Chlorobaculum parvum NCIB 8327: one gene and its partner. Each later gene encodes a partner of the first gene's protein in a complex. Links are inferred from orthologs where the notes say so. Each region holds a gene or a part of one and is shown on either strand. Other genes may lie near its edges.

Region 1 (9,856 bases):
CCATCGTGTTCCTCGGCCGTTCGATCATCTACAAGGACAAAGGTTTCGAACTTGCCAATCGTCTGACCGAACGGCTCAGCACGGTCGCCAACCGGGATGGCGAGCCCAAGTTCGAGGGCAAAAAGCTCTTCGTCTATTTCGAACCCGACAAGAAAAAAATCGAGCAGTTCGAAAAGCAGAGGGCTATGGCTGAAAAGATTGCGTCATTGCCACCGCTACCGCCGGATAATTCCGGAGAGCCGGAAGACGACGAATAAACGAACAATACTGATAAGCACGACTTTTATCATTTAAACTGACGATCATGCCTAAAATGAAATCACACCGCGGTGCCTGCAAGCGATTCAAGGCCACCGGTTCCGGAAAAGTCAAACGCGAGCGTATGAATGGCTCTCATAACCTGGAGCACAAGAACCGCAAACGTACCCGCCGTCTCCACCAGTCAACGCTGGTCGATTCGACAAAAGAGAAGCAGATCAAGAGAATGATCCTCGCCTGAGACAAGTCTATAAACATTAATTCGATACCACGATGCCTAAATCAACCAATTCCGTCGCCTCGAAAGCCAGAAGGAAGAGGATTCTCAATAAAGCCAAAGGATACTGGGGTTCACGCGGCAACGTGCTGACCGTCGTCAAGCACGCCGTTGACAAAGCCGAGCAGTACGCCTACCGCGACCGCCGCGTCAAGAAAAGAACGTTCCGTTCGCTCTGGATCATGCGCATCAACGCTGCTGCCCGCCAGAATGGCGTGTCGTACTCGCGCCTGATGGATGCCATCCACAAAAAGAACATCGAGATCGACCGCAAAGCGCTGGCCGAAATCGCCGTAAAGGATCCGGAAGCATTTGCGATGATCGTCAAATCGGCTCTCGATTAATTATTTGGTAATGATGTAACGCACCCTATGGAGTCACAAATTCAACAACTGCAGCAGGAGATCGACGAATACCAGATCCGGAACGCCGGTGAACTCGAAGCCTTCAAGCTTGAGTTCACCGTGCGCAAGGGGAAAATCGCCGGCCTGTTCGGCCAGCTCAAAACCGTCGATTCCGCTGACAGACCTCGCATAGGGCAGTTGCTCAACGCGCTCAAGCAGGCTGCTGAGAAGAAGATAGAAGAAGCTGAAAGCTGCTTTGCGCAGAAAGCTGACGCTGACGCGCCGTCAATCGACCTCTCCCTGCCGGGACGCCGCTCGTTCTGCGGCTCTGAACATCCGGCGCAGAAGGTGCTGGGCGACATGAAGCGAATCTTCACCGCGATGGGGTTCAGCATTGCTACTGGGCCGGAGCTTGAACTCGACGAGTACAACTTCGACCGACTGAACTTTCCGCCGAACCATCCGGCGCGCGACATGCAGGACACTTTTTTCATCACCCGCGGCCAGCCCGATGGTGACGTTCTGCTCCGTACGCACACCTCGCCGGTACAGGTTCGGGTGATGCTCGACGAGAAACCGCCGATCAGGGTGATCTGCCCCGGCAAGGTTTATCGCAACGAAGCCATCAGCGCCAGAAGCTACTGCGTCTTCCACCAGCTCGAAGGTCTGTACATCGATAAGAACGTGTCGTTCGCCGACCTGAAAGCCACCATCTACTCGTTCGCCCGCCAGATGTTCGGCAGCGACGTGAAGCTCCGGTTCCGTCCAAGCTTTTTCCCCTTCACCGAGCCATCGGCCGAGGTGGACGTCACCTGCTACCTGTGTGGCGGCAAAGGATGCCGTGTCTGCAAGAAGTCGGGCTGGCTTGAAATCATGGGCTGCGGCATGGTGCACCCGAACGTGATGAAGAACTGCGGCATCGATCCCGAAGAGTGGACCGGCTACGCTTTCGGCATGGGTGTTGATCGCACAGCGCTCTTGCGCTACAAGATCGACGACATCCGGCTCCTGTTTGAAAACGATGTCCGGATGCTCAGCCAGTTTACAGCCTGACAACTTCCCGGACTGGATTGTTGCGAAGGTGTCTTTTCGATACCTGAACAGCCAAGCGCGGAATTGCCCGCGGGACTAAAGTGAAAAAGCCTCATGAACACCGTGCTCATGAGGCTTTTTTATTGCTTACTGGTTCCGGAATCAGGCGGGGACCGGGTTTCTCAATGCCAACGTCCACTCCTCCATCGATGCGTTGGCCACCGGATTGGGAGCTTCCAGGAAGCTTATCACGAAATGGCCATCCATTTCAGCCACTCCGATCGAGCGGGGGCGAACGGCGAGCATTTTGGGACTCATCAGCTCTTTTCCAAAACAGAACACAATATTTTTTCCGCCGCTGATCCCTTCGCCTATTTTCCCATCTTCCAGCGATGAGGTGTGGGCATAATGATCAAATTCACCAATGAGCACCGCTACCGGATGCTCTTCGATTTTCTGACGGAAGTAGGCTATGATGTCATCGACGCCGCGACAACTCGTCTCTTCTTTGTCAAGCTCCAGAATGTAGATGGGATATTTTTCCTGAAGAAGAGTTTGTTTCATAATGCTCTCCCTTGTTTGGATGGGTAAATACTACGCAATGCACGGCTTGAGCGGAAGAGAGGCCGTCTAATTAAATGGTACACCAGCCCCGATGATTTTACAACAACCGAACAGAAAAAAGCCTCATGACCGGCGGGCCATGAGGCTTTTTGTTTCCAGATTTTTCGGAAATGTTTTACCGAAAAAAACTGAAAGGATCCGATTACTCTCCAGCTTCAGGAGCTTCGGCAGTTTCCACTGCTTCGGCACCCTCGGCGCCAACCACGATGTTCAGCTTTGCAGCAATGTCCATATAGATTTTCGCTACAGCCTCGTATTTACCGAGCGCCTTGATCGGAGCTTCGAGCTGGATTTTACGGCGGTCGATCTCGACGCCCTGCGCCTTGAGCGCATCGGCAATGTCGCCAGAAGTTACCGTACCGAACAGCTTGCCCGACTCACCAGCCTTGGTGGAAATGTTGAGCGTCATCTGCTCAATTTTGGCTGACAGTTCGCGAGCCTCTTTGCGACGCTGTTCGATTTTGTGCGCCTGCTGCTTCTTTTCGGTTTCAAGCGCTTTGAGGGTGCCTTCGGTAGCTCTGATGGCAAAGCCCTGGGGAATCAGGTAGTTATTGGCATACCCGTTCTTGACGGTGACCACTTCACCGGCATCGCCAAGGGTTGCCACATCTTTTCTTAAAATTATTTTCACGGTCAGTTTCCTCGTTCTGAATAATTAAAACTTTTGTGGACAACCACTTATTTGTACTCGTCTGCCACGTAGGGGATGATGGCCAGGAACCTTGCCCATTTGATCGAATGGGTCAACAGGCTCTGCTCTTTTGCCGACAGACCGGTAATACGGCGGGGAATGATTTTTCCCTGGTCGTTGATAAAGCGCTTCAGCTTTCTTTCGTCACGATAGTCAAAAAACACAACCTGATTTTTCGACACTTTCTTTTTTGATGCCAGGGCATTGCCAAGCGATTTGTTGCCCTTTGCCTTATGTGGTTTCTGTCTCATTGATCTTGTTCAGAATTTAACTTGCATGATCACGTGCTTCGTTGCAGCCTTACGGCATCGAAGCGCGACTTGTCTCAGTCGGAAGTGAGGTATTTGTACTCATACATGTGTCCTTCGTCGTCCACATGCCTGTGATGCGTTTCATGCGCATCATCTTCGATGAAGCCTTCGTCGTCGTAGTCTCCCTCGTCGCTCTTCTTCCTTTTGTTGAGGAACTGGATCCTCCGTGCCTTGATTTCGACCACGGTTCTCGATGTACCATCCTGGGCTTTCCAGGTGCGGCTCTGCAACTCTCCGTCAACCAGGACAGCCGAGCTTTTTCTCAGGTTGTCACGGCAGCTTTCAGCGAGCTTGTTCCAGGCGACGACACCGACGTAGCAGACATCTTCCTGCCACTGATGGTTGCTGTCCCTGAAACGGCGATTGCACGCAATGGAAAAATTCACAACTGGCGTTCCACCTGAATTGGTCTGTCTGAAGACCGGGTCTTTGGTAAGGTTGCCGGCAATAATGACGCTGTTGATTTCAGGCATTTTCAGTTCCGCCATAGCATCTTCTCCTTTTTGTTCTCAAATGGTATCGTAATCATCATTCATTCAAAAACCGTCATCGATCTGCGGTCAGCTTTTGGCTGTCGATTCGGATTCAGGCTCAGCCTGGTCTTCCGGGCTGCCAAGCATGACGCTGTACTTCTCGACGCGCTTGCGCATTTCGAGCAGCGGGGAGCTCAGCTGGATGATGAGGAACCGCAGGATGTTTTCTTCGTAGCGGAACACACGCTCGATTTCGGCGATTGCAGACGGAGCTGCGTCGAACTCGATGTGCGCATAGTATCCAACGGATGACTTGCCGATGAGGTAGGCCATTTTTCTTCTTCCGACTTCCAGAACATTGTTGATCACGCTGCCCTGGTCGGTGATGGTCTTTTTGACCAGCTCCATGGCTGCGGCAATGGCATCGTCCTGAAGGCCGCCGTCAATGATGACGGTGCATTCGTACTGCTTGAGTTTGTTCATAGCGCAATGGTTCTTGAGTGATGTCAAACTGCGCAAATGGCGGAAAGCAGGTATTGCGCATCCCTGCTTTCGCGGCTTCATGCCACGCATGAACACCGTTTGCGTTTTAGGACATCCAAAGTAAGAATATTAATTCAGTTTTCCAACGCGCAACTGACGAGCGATGGCTGCCGGATGGAAGGGCTGAAAACCGATCAGAACGCAAGCTCCACCGACACCGGAGCGTGGTCGGAACTCTTCTCGTCGAGATCGACCGAAACGCCGGAAACCTTGCCGGCAAGCGCGGGGGAGAGGTAGATGCAGTCGATGCGCCAGCCGAGGTTGCGCTCGCGGGCGAACTTCCAGTTGGGCCACCAGGTGAACAGGTCCTTCTTGTCGGGATTCAGCTCGCGGACAATGTCGTGCAGGCCGAGTTCGAGATGCGCCTCGATGGCCGAGCGCTCCTCGGGGCGCAGGCCGGTTGCGCCGGGCTTGTTTTGCGAACGATGCACGTCGATCTCCGTGAGCGCCACGTTCATGTCGCCGGCCAGAATGACCTCCTGCCCCTCAGCAATGAGGCTGGCGATATATTCCTTCAGATCCGCAAGATAGCGAAGCTTCACCGCGTAGTGCTCCGCGCCGTTGCCACGAGGAACATAGGTGCCGATCAGGGTGAATTGCGGAGCGTGCAGCACGAGCGTGCGGTTCTCCACATCGAACGGCGGTACTTCGCAACTGACATCGCCGAGACTCTCCTCGCGGACCAGCAGGCCGACGCCGCTGTACCCTTTTTTGAACGACGAGCCGTTCCAGAATTTCCTGTAACCGGCAAAATCTGTGATCGTTTCGGGAATCTCCTCCTCGCGCGCCTTCACCTCTTCGAGCACGACGAAGTCCGGCTTGCGGCTGTCGAGCCACGCAGCGAGCGCCTCCTGCCGGGCGCGGATACCATTGATATTCCAGGTATAGATATTCATGCTGAGTTCTTGTTGAGCGTTTCGACGATGCGTGCCGCAATGGGCTCTGGCGCGATCTCCATCATGCAGCGGAAGTGCCGTTTCGGGCATTTGCTTCGACCAATATGCGAGCAAGGTCGGCAAGAAAGTCCCGGCGTCTCGAACAGCTCGTACTCCGTACCCCACGGCATGAAACCGAACTCTTTGACCGAGGAACCGAAAATGACGAAGAGCTTTTTGCCGAATGCCGAGGCGATGTGCATCAGCCCGGTGTCGTTGGTGAGCACCGCATCAACTCTGGAGAGCAACGCGGCAGATTGCATGAGACTGGCCTTTCCGGCGAGCGACAGCACGCGGCTTCGCACCGTGTCGGGAAGCATCGCAATTAATTTCTTGGCCTCCGGTTCGTCCTCCTTGCCACCGAGCAGCAACACGCGCGCCGGGGTTTCGGAGGTGACGATTTCGATGATCCGGGCGAAGCGTTCGAGTGGATAGCGCTTGGTGAAGTGGTTCGCCCCGAAGCAGACTGCAAGCACCGGGCCGTCCGCACCGAGGACATCGGCGGCAAAGGCGCGATCCTCCGGCGACGGATAGAGGCTGCACGGCGCGGTGACTTTTGGCGCAAGAACCGCAAGACCGTCGAGCGCCTCGCCATACCGTTCGACAACCGACTGGTAGCCATCCGAAACGTTGATCTTGAACTGCACTAGGAAGAGCTTTTTCCAGTTGCGCTTGTGGTAGCGAGTGACCTTGCCCACCCGGAGTTTTCGGACGAGGGCGCGCGAGCGCCGATTGTTTTGCAGATCGACCACCAGCTCGTACGACGCGCCGGGCGTAAGCGACTCCGGCGTCACGACCGATGACACGGCTGGATTCGACGCGACGAGTGGCGCGAAGGGCGCCTTGGTGCAGTAGTCGATCCGCGCATCCGGAAGCGCACGATGCAGCTCGGACAGGACGGGCGTCGTCAGCACGATGTCACCGATGGCGCTGAGCCGCACAACGAGCACACGCCGGATCGCGCCGGGTTCGGTCACGACCAGAACTCCCACCAGGCTTTGTAGCCCGGCTTTTTGTGCTGATTCGACGCGCCGATTTTGGTGATGCGTTCAGAGGCGACCTCTTTCATCCGCTCCTTACCGGGGGTTTCGCCCTTGCGCTCTTCGATCATCTCGACCACCTTCTTGAACTCCGGAAGCGCCTCTGAGCCCCGTCCGAGGCCGTCGAGCGCCAGCGCGCGGCTATAGACCGCCGAAATCCAGAGTTTGCCTTCGTCCTGATTCAACTCCCCGCGGCGATTGAAGTGGTGCAACGCTTTGTCGGCGGATTCGAGCGCTTCGCCGAACGAGCCAAGCCCTGCCAGCGCCTCGGCCAGCCCGGCATGGCAGAACGCATCGAACCCGGCGTGATCGAACGCCTCTTCAGGTGGCATCGTATGCGAAATCTCCATCGCCTTGCGGCAGTTGGACGCTGCTTCGTCATACGCGCCTGCGACCAACTGCCGCTGCGCCTCCGAAAGCGCCAGATACGCCCCGGCAACCTCTTTGAGTGGTTTCATAAGCAGATAAAAAAATGAAAACAGTATGGCAAATCATAGAACGAAAGGAAGGAGTTAAATCCCTACTGAAGATTGCCTGAAGTTTCTTTAACGATTCTCTAACATTTTGTTAACAAAAATGAACGGCCATCTCAAGCTAATAGTTTATACTGCATAGTGTTGAGTGTAACAAAATCACTAACATTTCTGGTGACATGAAAGAGGTTATGACCTTTAAAGCTGGCAAATTCGTCTTTTGCGACCAGTACGACAAGCCCCGGATCGAGAAGCTGCTTGTCGAAGCGAAAACGCTGAGCGACGCTATCCATGACCTGCCAATTCTGCCAAAGTGGGCGTCGAAGATTGATCCGGAACTTCTTTACAGTTCGGTCGCCGGAACCGCCGCTATCGAAGGAAATTCCCTCAACGCCGAGGAGGTCAGAGAACTTGATGAGGGGAAAATACCCGATGAAGGCCATACGGCAAAAGACAGACTTGAGATTACCAACCTGATCGACGCTTACAAGATGATTGACCAGCAAACAACAAAACCATCGAAGACGAATGCTCTTGCCGTTGCATTGTTTTTAAATCCAAATATTCTTGCTGAATCTCACATTCGTGATCTGCACCGGCAGATTACAAGCGGCTTGCCGTATGAGGACAACATTCCCGGTACGTACCGCAACGGCATGGTCAAGATTGGCGACAAAGCGCATGGCGGCATTTATACGCCGCCAAAAATCATCGAGGATATCGAGATGCTCATGCGGGAGTTCATCGACTGGATCAACAGCGACGAACTCCTCAACGAACACGTGTTTGTCCGGGCGGCGCTGGCCCATTACCATTTTTCTTTGATTCACCCCTTTTGGGATGGCAACGGGCGTGTAGCTCGTTTGATCGAAGCCAAGCTGCTTCAGTCAGCGGGAATCCGCTACGTCCCCAAGATGCTCTCGAACTACTACTACCGGAATGTGGATGACTATTACAGTGCCTTTTCGGACAGCATCAAAGCAAAAAAGGATGTTACGCCATTTATTGAATTCAACCTGCGCGGAGTGATCGAATCGTTACAGCAGATGCAAAGTCGTATCGCACTACTCATACGAGGACTCGTGATGCGAGATTATCTCCATTTTCTCAGCAGCAAAAAATCGATTTCCAAAAGGCAGAACGATCTGATCACGCTTCTGCTCGATGACTCATCCGGCAAACCGTTCACGCTTCACGATCTTCAAACTGCCTTGCCCTATTCGATTCTTTATCGAAAAGTCTCCGAGATGACAGCGCGGCGTGACCTGAAAAATCTGCTCGAACGGAAACTGCTCACCGTCGATGCCGACGGGCGTTACTCGCTGAACCTGCGCAGCTTCGACTCGTAATCATCGTCCTTCATCCTCCCGCCTGCATCAGCCGGTCGAGCTCTGCGGGAATTTGCGGGCGGCCCCTTTCGTTGAGCGCAGTGCCGATAATTTTAGCTTTGATGGCAGGCTTCATGTCCGGCAGGCGCAGAATGTCCTGATAAAATGCGAAGCGCAACGGCGACTCGCGCACCATCGTCAGGCCAACCATGAAACGGTCGCCGCTTTGTAGCGGGGATTTGTAGTCAAGCTCGGCGCGTACGACCACGAGGTTGATGCCTTGTTCGGTGAACTCTTTGAAATCGATTCCGACCGTTTTGAGATACACGTGCCGAGCATGTTCAAGGTAATTCTGATAAACGCTGTTGTTGACGATGCCCTGCATGTCACACTCGTAGTCGCGCACCTCCATCTCATAGGTGAAGGCGTAGTGTCCTGATTTCATCCGATGTTGCGTTACTGTTGATACAAAAATCACCGTTTCTCCAGCGCCTCGACGAGGGCGGGCAGAAACTCCGCCACGTCGGCCACTACGAGTACATCCGCCACGCTGGCGATGGGCGCATCGCGGTCGGTGTTGACGGCGAGCACGATGCCGGAGCCTTTCATGCCGGCAAGATGCTGGATCGCGCCGGAGATGCCGCACGCCACGTAGAGTGCAGGCGAGACGCTCTGGCCGCTCGTGCCGATCTGTCGGCTTCGGTCGAGCCATCCGGCATCGACCGCCTGGCGGCTCGCGCCAACCTCACCGCCGAGCGCCGAAGCGAGCGCTTCGACCAGCGCGACCTGATCGGCGCTGCCCACGCCACGCCCGGCGCTGACGATCACCTCGGCGCGAGTGAGATCAACGCCCGCTTCCGGCTGACGGCAACCGACGAACTTGATCGCGCTTTCCGATGAGGTGTCAAGCTTGATCACTTCGGGTTGGGCGTCCATTTTCAGAGCCTCGAACGCTCCGGGCTGAAGGGTCAGCACGGCAACCGGCGTCTCCGGGTGCACCGTACGGAGCATCTTGCCGTTGCAGCTCTCGACCACGTAGCCACCATCGTCGATGCCGACGACTCCGGAAACCTGTGCCGTCTGCATTGCAGCAGCGATCCTCGGAGCTAAATCCCAGCCATAGGACGAGTGGAGAAAAACGACGACGTCCGGTTGCTCGCCTTCGATGGCCTCAAACACCAGTCGTTTATGCACGTCGGGCTGGTATTCGCCATACGTTTCGAGATCGGCAAGATAGAACCGTCCATCGAAAGCGGGAAGATCGTCAGCCGATCCAACCAGAACCATGCTCACTTCTGCATCGAGCCGGGCAGCAAATCCGAACAGCTCAGCGGTTTCGGCGGCAAGCCGTCCGTCGCGGTACTCGCCAACAAGCAGCAGCTTCATCGCGCGCCTCCCTTGCCGAGCACAGCGGTTTTCGTTTCGAGAATTTCGCGCACCTGAACAGCAAGCATCTGGACATCTCCCTCCAGCACCACACCGGCGGTTTTTCGTTCGTGAAGTCGGAATTTCGTTGAGCGAGTCTTC
Region 2 (10,033 bases), 620 kb from region 1 along the record:
TCTTGTTGGCGATGTCGTGCGCGAGCACATCGGCCTGCGAGTCGCTGACGTTGTCACCTTCGACAATCACCCGGATCTCGCGACCAGCCTGCAAAGCGTAGGTCTTGATGACGCCGGGGAAGCCTTTGGCGATCTCTTCAAGGCTTTCGAGGCGCTTGACGTTGCCTTCGGCGGTCACGGCTCCACGCGCACCAGGGCGGGAGAGCGAAATAACGTTGGCGGCATCGACCAGATCGGCGATGGGCGACTCTTTACCGACTTCACCATGATGAGCGCCAATCGCATTGAGCACCACCGGCGACTCGTTGAATTTCCTGAGGAACTCCATTCCTGCCAGCGCATGCGGCAGCTCGGTTTCGGGAAGCACAAGACCGATGTCGTGCAACAGGCCGGCACGCTTGGCCTGCTTGGCGTCGAGCTTCAGCTCGGCGGCCATGAGCCCCGCCAGCATAGCGACTTCGCGGCTGTGAAGGAGCAGATTCTGGCCATAAACCGTGTGGAATTTCATCTTGCCGATCAGGGCAACAAGTTCGGCCGGCATGTTGGGAATCTGCAGCGACGAGAGCACCTCTTCGCCGGAAGACATGATGACGTCGTCGATCTCTTTCTTGGCGTCCTGATAGGCCTTCTCGATCGCGACCGGATGGATGATGCCGTCGACGAGCAGCTTCTGCAGGGTCAGCTTGGCCATTTCGCGACGCAGCGGATCGAAGCAAGAAAGAATAACCACTTCCGGAGTATCGTCAACAATGATGTCAACGCCGGTTGCATTCTCAAAGGCCTTGATGTTACGCCCTTCGCGACCGATGATACGACCTTTGAGCTCGTCGCTCTGGATGTGCACCACCGAAAGAGCGTTCTCGGTAGCCTGCTCGAAAGAGATGCGCTGAATGGCCGTCAGCAGAATCTTTTCGGCAGCCCGGTCAGCTTTCTGCGTAGCCTCTTCGTGAATCTGGTGAATGGTTTCGGTCGCCTCTTCCCTGGCCTTCGAAACCATGTTGTCAATCAGCATCTGACGGGCCTCTTCGGCAGTCAGGTTCGAAATGCTTTCGAGGCGCTGGTTCTGTTCGAAGATGATCTTTTCAAGCTCCTCGGAGCGGCCCTGCACCGTTTCAGTCAGGTGTTTCAGCTCGGCTTTCTGCTCCTGAAGTTTCTTTTCAGTTTCACGCACATCCCGCTGCTGGTTGTTCAGCGACGACTCTTTCTGGCGAATCTGCTTCTGCATCTGAGCGAACTTGTTGTTCTTGATCGTCACCTCGCTATCGAACTCGCGCTTGCGCTTTTTCCACTCCTGGTTGACTTCGTTGACCTTCAGATCCTTGTATTCATTGGCCTCTTTCTGGGCCTCCTGAACAACCTGCACGGCACGCTCCTCAGCTTCGAGAACTTTAGTAGTACCGATACGCTCAAGAAAGAACCGGCCGATGTAGAAACCGACCGCAAAAAAGATCACGGATGCCGCAATAATGAGAAACAGATTTATTACGATCCCCATTAAAAAAACCTCCTTTTAACCGGCCAGAGAGGGCCGATCCTTCAAAATTGAACAAAAAAAACCCGCACCCTAAGAGATGTGTAAGATTCAAGAACCCGTAAATCACGGTGGGCGTCTCCTTCAGATTTTTTGCTTCCAATGTGTCGCTTCGAAAAGCGCCAATGCCTGTGGCTTGTCGCCTTTTAGCATCAAGGCCTGCAATCAAAAAGAAGAGTTTGGACTCCCTGTTCTAAAGTGTTAGTTCTTTTACTTACAAAACACCTCTTGTCGTGGTGCGGATATTTCGTCTACTTTCAATGTAACGCTTTAGTGCAAATTCTGCTCGATAAATTCATTCACCCGAGCCATTTTCTGCCTGAGCTGCGACAGCTCTTCTTCAAGTTCATTCTTTTTTTCAGCAAACTGAATCGCTGCCAGTACGGCCAGCTTTTTAGGCTCCAGATCGGGAGCTTTCGCAGCGAAGCGCCTCATGACGCCATCGACATCACCGGCAGCTTTGCCGGTCAGTTCACTGTTCTCTACCCTTAAAGGATAGTTGTCGCCGTAAACATTGACAGTTATCTTTTCCATGGACATCAAAATCCGGCTTTCTCGCCTCTCAGTTCTCTTTCGATCTTCTGCAGAACCAGAACCAGTTTCTGTTTGATCTGGAGCATTCCGGCGTAGGACAAGCCGTCACCAGCCCCGCCCTGCACCTCGGCCGACGGGCCTTCAGTTCCCGGCAGCTTGAATGATCGCAATATGTTCTGAAGACTCGAAACCTCAGCTTTCAATAACTCGTTTTCTTTCCTGCACTCCGTCAACTGCTCGACAAGCCTCGCAACGTTCTCTTCGAGACCAGCCAGCAGGTCATGACCATTATGCTCATCTATTGCATCCATGGCTGAAATGGCTCAAACTTGCCTGATTTCCGCACCAAGTTCACTCTTGGCATTGTCACTCACTTTCTGAACAACAGCGTTGATCGTTTCCTCGTTCATCGTTCCTGTTCTGTCGGCAAGCTCAAGCGAAATCGCTACACTGCGTTCGGCCTGCCCATGGCCTCCGGACTCGCCGCGGTCAAACACATCGAAGATGCGCACGGACCTGACCAGCGGATCGCTCTCTGTTGCCAGATCGACCAGGCGCTGTGCCGGAATATGTCGGGGAAGAGCAAATGACAGGTCTCTTTCGACGACAGGAAACTTCGACGGCGGTTCATAAACCACGCCGGACTCGAAGCAGCGCTCCAGTACGGAAACATCGATTTCAGCAAGAAAAACATCCTGATCGAGATCAAAGGCGGCGAGCACTTCTTTGCTGACCTGCTGAACCGTTCCGGCTTTCAGAGCCGGGCTGTTTCCGTTTTCGGCCGATGTGATTTCAATACCAATCGTGTTGGCATTATAAATATTAAGTGCTGATTTATCAAGTAAATTCAGCTTCTCAAGCAACATCTCGACCACACCCCGGAGATCGTAAAAATCGACCTCTTCGCCGGAATGGTTCCAGCTTCGTGGCTCTCGACGCCCGGTGATGACCATCGAGAGCAGCTCGCGTTCACGATACTTTGCAAGTGGTCCGGAACCACTGCGCTCGGCTTCCGGCAGCATCTCGAATCCGTGTGCAACCTCGAACAGGCGAAGGTCGCGATTGCCGTGACGGATGTTGTGGCCGACGATCCTGAGCAGTGAAGGAGCAAGGCAGGGTCGAAGCACTTCGAGCTCTTCGCTGATCGGATTCAGGGCACTGACCGGCTGGTCACTGAAACAACTCGCTTCAGCTTTTCTGATAAGCGGATTGGTGAGCACCTCCCTGAAGTTGAGGCCGATCATGATATTGCGCAGGTAATCGGGGAAATACTCGGGGATCTTGCGCGAAACCGGATAGCTGGAAACCATCGCGGACGAAGGTTCGAGGTTGTTATAACCATACAGGCGTGCGACCTCTTCGATGAGATCGATCTCCTGTTCGATGTCCACCCGGTGCGAGGGCACTGCAAAAGCGATCTGGTCGGCATCGTTCGACACGGCGCCCTGCGAAACCGCCTTGATGCAGATTTTTTCGAGCAGACGCATCATTTCGGAAGCGGTAATCGAGCTGCCGAGCACCGCGTTGGCGCGCTTCGGGCGAAGATTGACGATCTTCTGGGTCGAAGGCATGCTACCCCACGCCTCAGCGGTTTCAACCTTGCCGCCGGCGATTTCAAGAATCATCGCAATGGCGTATTCGGCCACTCGCTTGACGTTGCACGGATCAATACCCCGCTCGTAACGGTATGAGGAGTCGGTAGAGAGCTGGAGGAGCTTGGCGGTCTTCCGGATCGAGGCAGGGTTGAAATAGGCCGCTTCGAGCAGAATATCGGTGGTCTTTTCGGTCACAGCCGAATAAAGGCCGCCCATAACGCCGCCGACGGCCACAGGCTCCCGGGAATCGCAGATAGCCGCCATGCCGGGCTGCAACTTATACTCCTCCTGATTCAGCGCCATGAAGGAGCTTTCAGCATCGCTGCGCACCACGATACGGCTTCCGGCAAGGCGGTGCATATCAAAAGCATGCAGCGGCTGGCCGAACGAGTGGAGAATGTAGTTGGTAATGTCAACAATGTTGTTTTTCGGACGCAGACCAATCTGTTCGAGACGCCGGGCAAGCCAGCGGGGAGAAGGCCCAACGGTCACACCCCGGATAACGGTTGCTGAATAGTAGGGACAGGCGTCCTCGTCCTGCACCTCCACCAGTCCACCGCCACGGGTGAACTCAATCACCGGCGCCTGGGGAAAGACGATCTCGTGGCAATCGGCCAACTCGCGGGCCACACCAAGATGCGACAGAGCATCGGAACGGTTCGGCGTCACGGCTATGTCGAGCACCGTGTCGGTTTCGAGATAGTCGGCAAGCGGCTTACCCACCTCGCACGCCTCGTCAAGCACCATCACGCCGTCGTGGTCGTCCGACAGGCCAAGCTCGTCAGCCGCGCAGATCATGCCGAACGAACGTTCGCCGCGAATCTTTGCCGGTTTGATGGTGAAGCTCTCGTCACCTGATGTCAGCACCGCTCCGATCGTCGCCACCGGAACGACCATTCCCTCTTCGACGTTAGGTGCGCCGCAGACAATCTGCTGAAGCTCGGGCTCTCCGGTATCGACCATGCAGATGCGAAGACGGTCAGCGTTGGGATGCTGCCGCACCTCGGCCACCTTTCCGACAATCACCTTCGGATCGGGCAGCTTCTGCTCGAAAACCTCCTCGACCTCCAGGCCGAGATAGGTCAGTCGATCGACAAGTTCGGAAGTATCGGATGAAAACGAGGGAATGAACTCTTTGAGCCAGTTGACGGAGATTTTCATGGGCCGGTTATTACAGTCAGTGCGTTCATAAACGGGAATCCCTGAACAATCATCGGCAACGGTCTGCGGGCTAAACAGGCGGGACACCAATGATCAGGAATGCCCAAACCTAACAAAAAAAGCTCTGAACCTGCAACAGCACAGAGCTTGGAAACTACGGTATTTGCTGATCGCCCCTCGAACGGTTTGGCTGAATGTTCAGGAACAATATTATGTGACCCCAACGGGATTCGAACCCGTGCTGCCACCTTGAAAGGGTGGTGACCTAACCACTAGTCGATGGGGCCAGAAAAATCTGGCGTTCCGGCAATCCGGAGAAACACTTCGTCAGACTCGGGGTGAATGAGGGGACTCGAACCCCCGACCTCCAGGGCCACAACCTGGCGCTCTAACCAGCTGAGCTACAATCACCATGTACATCTCAAAAAACATCTTCCTCGTATGCCCGACAGGACTCGAACCTGTAACCCTCAGCTTAGAAGGCTGATGCTCTATCCGGTTGAGCTACGGGCACATAGCGCTTTTCAATCAGTCATTGCTCTCCCTGGTCGGGGCACCGAGACTCGAACTCGGGACCTCCTGCTCCCAAAGCAGGCACGCTACCAGCTGCGCCATGCCCCGTCTGAACGGAAGGCTGGTAATATACGACTAATTCCTTCGGATACAAACCTTTTCAATCAGACAAATCTATTTTTTCTCGCTTACGACAAATGGGCTTGTTAGCAACTTACCAATCCTCTCTCCCGCCGCCTTACAACTCTCCAAGCGAGAGCTCTAACTCCAATCTTTTTCTTTCTTTCATTGATCGTTCTCCTCGCCCACCAGGCGGCCGGCGAAACGCTGGAGGCGCTGTTCGAGAATCTTTGCGTCGTAGGCCGCAGAAGCGATGCTTTTTCGGGCGTCGATCAGGTTACGCTGGGCCTCCCTGAAGGTGGTGGTGGTAAGCTGACCGAGCACGAAAAGCTCTTTCGAGCGCCGGAAGTTCAGCTCCGCGCTTTCGAGGTTCTTCTTCTGAAATTCGAGAATATCGAGACTGTTGCGGTACGACTGCCAGGTGTCGGCGACCTGCTTTTCAAGCTCCGCCACCGTTTTCTGTTCGAGCAGCTTTTTGTTCCTCAGTTCGATGCGCGCATTCTGGCTTTTGATGCTCGACTGAAACCCGTTGAAAATATTGTAACTGAGCGTGAGGGCTGCCGCTAAACTTCCTGACGGATCGTTCATTCCTGCGTTGAACCCTTCGAGCGTCTTGCTGTAACCATACGACGCCTCGACTCCAAGCTGCGGGAAAAAGTCTGACCTCGCGATAGCGACGCCATATTCGGCCTGTTTGACCGCTTCGAGCGTGATGAGGTAGGAGGAGTAGGACTTTTTCGCCGCTTCGAGAATCTCATCTTCATTCAGGCTTTTGTCAAACAACACCTCCGTCTCGACATCATATTCGCTCTTGACCGGGCGGTCGAGCAATAAGTTCAGCGAGCGCCGGGCGTTTTCGCGGCCCAGCACCGCCTGCTTCCACGATACGCTGTCGGCGTTGGCATCGACCGAGGCGGAGAGTACTTCGAGTGCGTTGGCCTGGCCGTATTCGGAACGCAGCCGCGCCCGCTTGAGCCGATCATCCGAGATAGCGAGCGACTCTTCGGCAACCGCCACCTGCTCGATGGCGTCGGCCAGATTGTAGTAAGCCTCACTGACCGAGAGGATGATGTTCTCGATCGTGTTCCGCGCCTGAAGCCGCCCTTTCCGCCCCTCGCTCTTGAGCTTTTTGAAGGTATAAATGTTGCCGAAACCATCGAACAGCGTGTAGCTTGCCTGAAGAGAAGCAGCGCTCGACGTGTACTCCGTCAGGCCGTTCTGCGCGGCTTCATCCCTGTCCTGATAGTTCACCGAACCGACAAGATCAACGCGAGGCAGCAGTCCGGCGTTGCCGATGTTGACGTTGTTGCTGCTCTGCCGAGCCTCGCCCCGCGCGATCAGGATGTCCGGATTACGCTCCAGCGCTTCGGAAACCGCCTTGTCGAGGCTCAGCTTTTCCCGACCCCACGACTCGACCGGAACGCCACAAACACCCGTCAGCACAAGCAGGGAAAGCAGAACGACAGCGACTGGATTCCACATTTTTCGCACGTGAGTTTCATTCGTCTTCATTGTCATCGTCTCAAAAATTTGCATTCATCATCATCAAAACGGACGCTCCTCGCGTATCGCCGGTTCCACCGATTCGGGTGACGGTTTCGTGCCGGTGAACAAACCTTGCAGGAACACCTTCGAGCGGTTCAGAAGCACCAGCATTGCGGGCAGCATTACCAGCGTGAGCAGGGTTCCGAACAGCAATCCATAGGCGACCGAAATGGCCATCGGCGTCAGGAACTGCGCCTGGCGGCTCTGCTCGAACATCAGCGGCCCAAGCCCGGCGATGGTGGTGAGCGAGGTCAGCACGATGGGGCGGAAACGGTTGATGCCGACATCGAAGACCGCTTCGGAGAAGGGCGTGCCCTCCTTAAGTTTGCTGTTGAAGGTGTTGACGAACACGAGCGAGTCGTTGATGACGATGCCGATCAGCGCCACGATGCCGAAGAGCGAAAGAATGCTCATGATGTAGCCCTGGATGAAGTGGCCCCAGACCACGCCGACAAGGCTGAACGGAATCATGATGAACACCATCGCTGCTTGCAGGAACGAGCGGAAGGAGAATACGACCACGAGGAACATCAGGCCGAGCAGCATCGGAAAAATCTTTTTCATCGAGCCGGTGGTCTTGCCGCTCTCCCGGCTCTGGCCCTCGAAGTCATAGCTGACGTCGGGATATTGCCCCGTGAGACTGGACAGAACACCCGCTTCGATCCCTTTTAGCAGATCGGGCACCGACTCCTTCGAGTTGGCGATGTCCGCCTCCACCTTCACCACGCGCTGCCCGTCGATGTGGTTGACCGACGAAACGCCGCGCCGGATCGAAATGTCGGCCAGCTCCGTGAGCGGAATGGTCCGTCCGTCGGCGAGCCGGATGCGCATCTGTTCCATATTGCGAATGGACGAGCGGTCGGCCTCGTCGTAGCGAACCCAGATTTTCACCTCGTCGATGCCCCGCAGAATCCGTTGCGCTTCGTAGCCGAAAAAGCCGCTGCGCACCTGGTTCATGACGTCCGAGACGGTGAGGCCGAGGGCCTGCGCTTTCCGGTTGAGCCGGATGCGCACCTCTCGCAGGCCGGGCGGATCATTATCGCTCACGTCCTTCAGTTCTGGCATCTTTTTCAGCTCCTCTTCGAGCGCGGCCTTCGCCCCCCGGAGCTGCTCCAGATTGTCGCTTTTCAGCGCGATGGAGACCGGCATTCCCCACAATCCCAGGCCGCCGACCTGCAACTTTTCGGCGGCGGGAACCTCGCCGATCTTCTCGCGGATGACGTTGGCCACCTTCATACTCGACCATTCGCGCCGCTGGCTCTCGACAAGCGAAACGCGCAGCCCGCCTTCGTAGGCGGTCGGCCCGACGCTCCGCCCGATCGCCTCGATCAGCTCGCCCTCGCCGCCGTGCTGCTTGCGGTACTGTTCGTTCACCTGCCACACTTTCGCCTCCATCCCGGCCAGAATCCCCTCGGTCACGGTCTCGCGCGTACCCGCAGGCATTTCGAGCGTCACCTGCACGTTGTCACGCTCGATGATCGGGAAGAAGGTGGTCTTGACGATGCCTCCCTGCAACGCGCCGATGGTGACGAACATCAGGGCGATGGGCACCACCACCGTAATCACGGGGTTGTCGATGCAGAAACGGAGCACCGGAGCGTAGAGCCGGTCGCGCTGGAAGTGGATGAACGCTTCGGATTTTTTCAGCAGCCAGGTCTTTTTGCCCGGCTCCTCGCGGATGGCGCGCGAATGGGCGATGTGGCCGGGAAGGATGAAAATGCTCTCGATGAGCGAAATCAGCAACGTCGCGATCACCACGAAACCGATGTCCTTGAAGCGCTGCCCGAACGCGCCGTCGAGCGACAGGAAGATCATGAAAAAGACGATAGTGGTCAGCACCGCCGCGAAGACCGACGGCAGAACGGCCATCGTGCCCGTGATGGCGGCGTCTATTGGTTTCGCCCCTTTCTCGTGCTCTTGGTAGATGCTCTCGGCGACCACGATACCGTCATCGACGAGAATACCGACCACGAGAATCATGGCGAGCAGCGAGACGACGTTGATCGTCAGGCCGTACCAGAGACCGAGCAGGAACATGCCCGCGAACGAGAGCGGAATCGAAAGCGCAACCCAGAAGGCCATGCGCGGATTGAGCGAAAAGGAGAGGAAGAGCACCACGAGCACGATGCCGATCACGCCGTTGCCGGTCAGAATTTCCGCGCGTTCACGCACGATGGCCGAGCCGTCGCGCAGCAGACTGATCGAAATATCGTCATGCTTCTCGTCGAACGACTGCATGTACCCGGCGACCGCTTGGGCGATAGTGAACATGTCCTGGTCGGCGGTTTTGGAAATATCGAGAATCACCGAGGGCTTGCCGTTGAAGTAGGTGCGGTTGGGATCCTCCGACCAGCGATCCTTCACTTCGGCCACGTCGCGCAGCCGTACGATTCCGCCGCTCTGGTTGGTGCGCACGACAAGATTTTCGAGGTCGGCGGCGTAGTAGCCCTTGTTGTCGGCGCGGATCAGAAACTCCTCGTCCGCACCCCTAATGGTGCCGCCGGTCACCTTCAGGTTCGCCTTGCTGACCGCCGCAGCCACCTCGGAAAAGGTCAAGCCATAGGAGCGCATGGCGTCCTCGCGCAGACTCACCTCGATCTCTTCTTCGGGAAAACCGCTCAGGGTGATTTTGGAGATGCCGAGCTGGTTGCGCAGATCGCGCTCGATTCGCCGCGCGTAGGTCTTCAGCACGCCGAGATCGACATCGCCGTAAATGGAATAGGCCACCACGAAGTCGGTCATCTCCTGCTTGTAAATCCTCAGCTTTTCAAGCCCGGCGGGAAACGAGCTGATCTGATCGACCGCGTTGGTCACCTCCTGCAAAAGCTCGTTGGCGTCGTAGCCCGGCAGCAGTTCGACGGTGATGAGTGCCGAATTTTCGCTGGAGGTCGAGGTAACACGGTCGATGCCCGTCACCCCCTTCAGCTCGTCCTCGATCTTGAGCGTCACCCCCTCCTCGATCTCTTCGGGCGATGCGCCGGGATAGGCGGCGGCGATAAAAATAGTGTCGGAGGGTACATCGGGGAAAAAGGTG

What was found.
Region 2: the proteins of pheS (region 1) and pheT are in contact, whole or in part, in a crystal structure (PDB 6P24), measured with the Escherichia coli proteins. The link is inferred for Chlorobaculum parvum NCIB 8327 from one-to-one orthologs.

What each region holds. Positions count from the first base shown.
Region 1 is NC_011027.1:124,349-134,204, reverse strand. What follows is about bases 1-2,919. They hold pheS (phenylalanine--tRNA ligase subunit alpha), read left to right. Parts: upstream 1-906; coding sequence 907-1,932; downstream 1,933-2,919. Other genes in these bases: rplI (50S ribosomal protein L9), read right to left, coding at 2,678-2,919; CPAR_RS00605 (DUF6858 family protein), read right to left, coding at 2,074-2,475; rplT (50S ribosomal protein L20), read left to right, coding at 532-879; rpmI (50S ribosomal protein L35), read left to right, coding at 305-499; infC (translation initiation factor IF-3), read left to right, coding at 1-257. Outside these bases: more of rplI, read right to left, coding at 2,920-3,166; rpsR (30S ribosomal protein S18), read right to left, coding at 3,214-3,477; CPAR_RS00590 (single-stranded DNA-binding protein), read right to left, coding at 3,552-4,025; rpsF (30S ribosomal protein S6), read right to left, coding at 4,098-4,493; CPAR_RS00580 (exodeoxyribonuclease III), read right to left, coding at 4,688-5,449; CPAR_RS00575 (glycosyltransferase family 9 protein), read right to left, coding at 5,446-6,483; CPAR_RS00570 (tetratricopeptide repeat protein), read right to left, coding at 6,462-6,986; CPAR_RS00565 (Fic family protein), read left to right, coding at 7,181-8,350; CPAR_RS00560 (acyl-CoA thioesterase), read right to left, coding at 8,361-8,774; CPAR_RS00555 (electron transfer flavoprotein subunit alpha/FixB family protein), read right to left, coding at 8,804-9,715; CPAR_RS00550 (electron transfer flavoprotein subunit beta/FixA family protein), read right to left, coding at 9,712-9,856.
Region 2 is NC_011027.1:742,272-752,304, reverse strand. What follows is about bases 2,106-5,201. They hold pheT (phenylalanine--tRNA ligase subunit beta), read right to left. Parts: upstream 4,822-5,201; coding sequence 2,389-4,821; downstream 2,106-2,388. Other genes in these bases: CPAR_RS03585 (hypothetical protein), read right to left, coding at 2,106-2,376. Outside these bases: rny (ribonuclease Y), read right to left, coding at 1-1,495; CPAR_RS03590 (cell division protein ZapA), read right to left, coding at 1,802-2,065; more of CPAR_RS03585, read right to left, coding at 2,071-2,105; CPAR_RS03555 (TolC family protein), read right to left, coding at 5,620-6,966; CPAR_RS03550 (efflux RND transporter permease subunit), read right to left, coding at 7,000-10,033.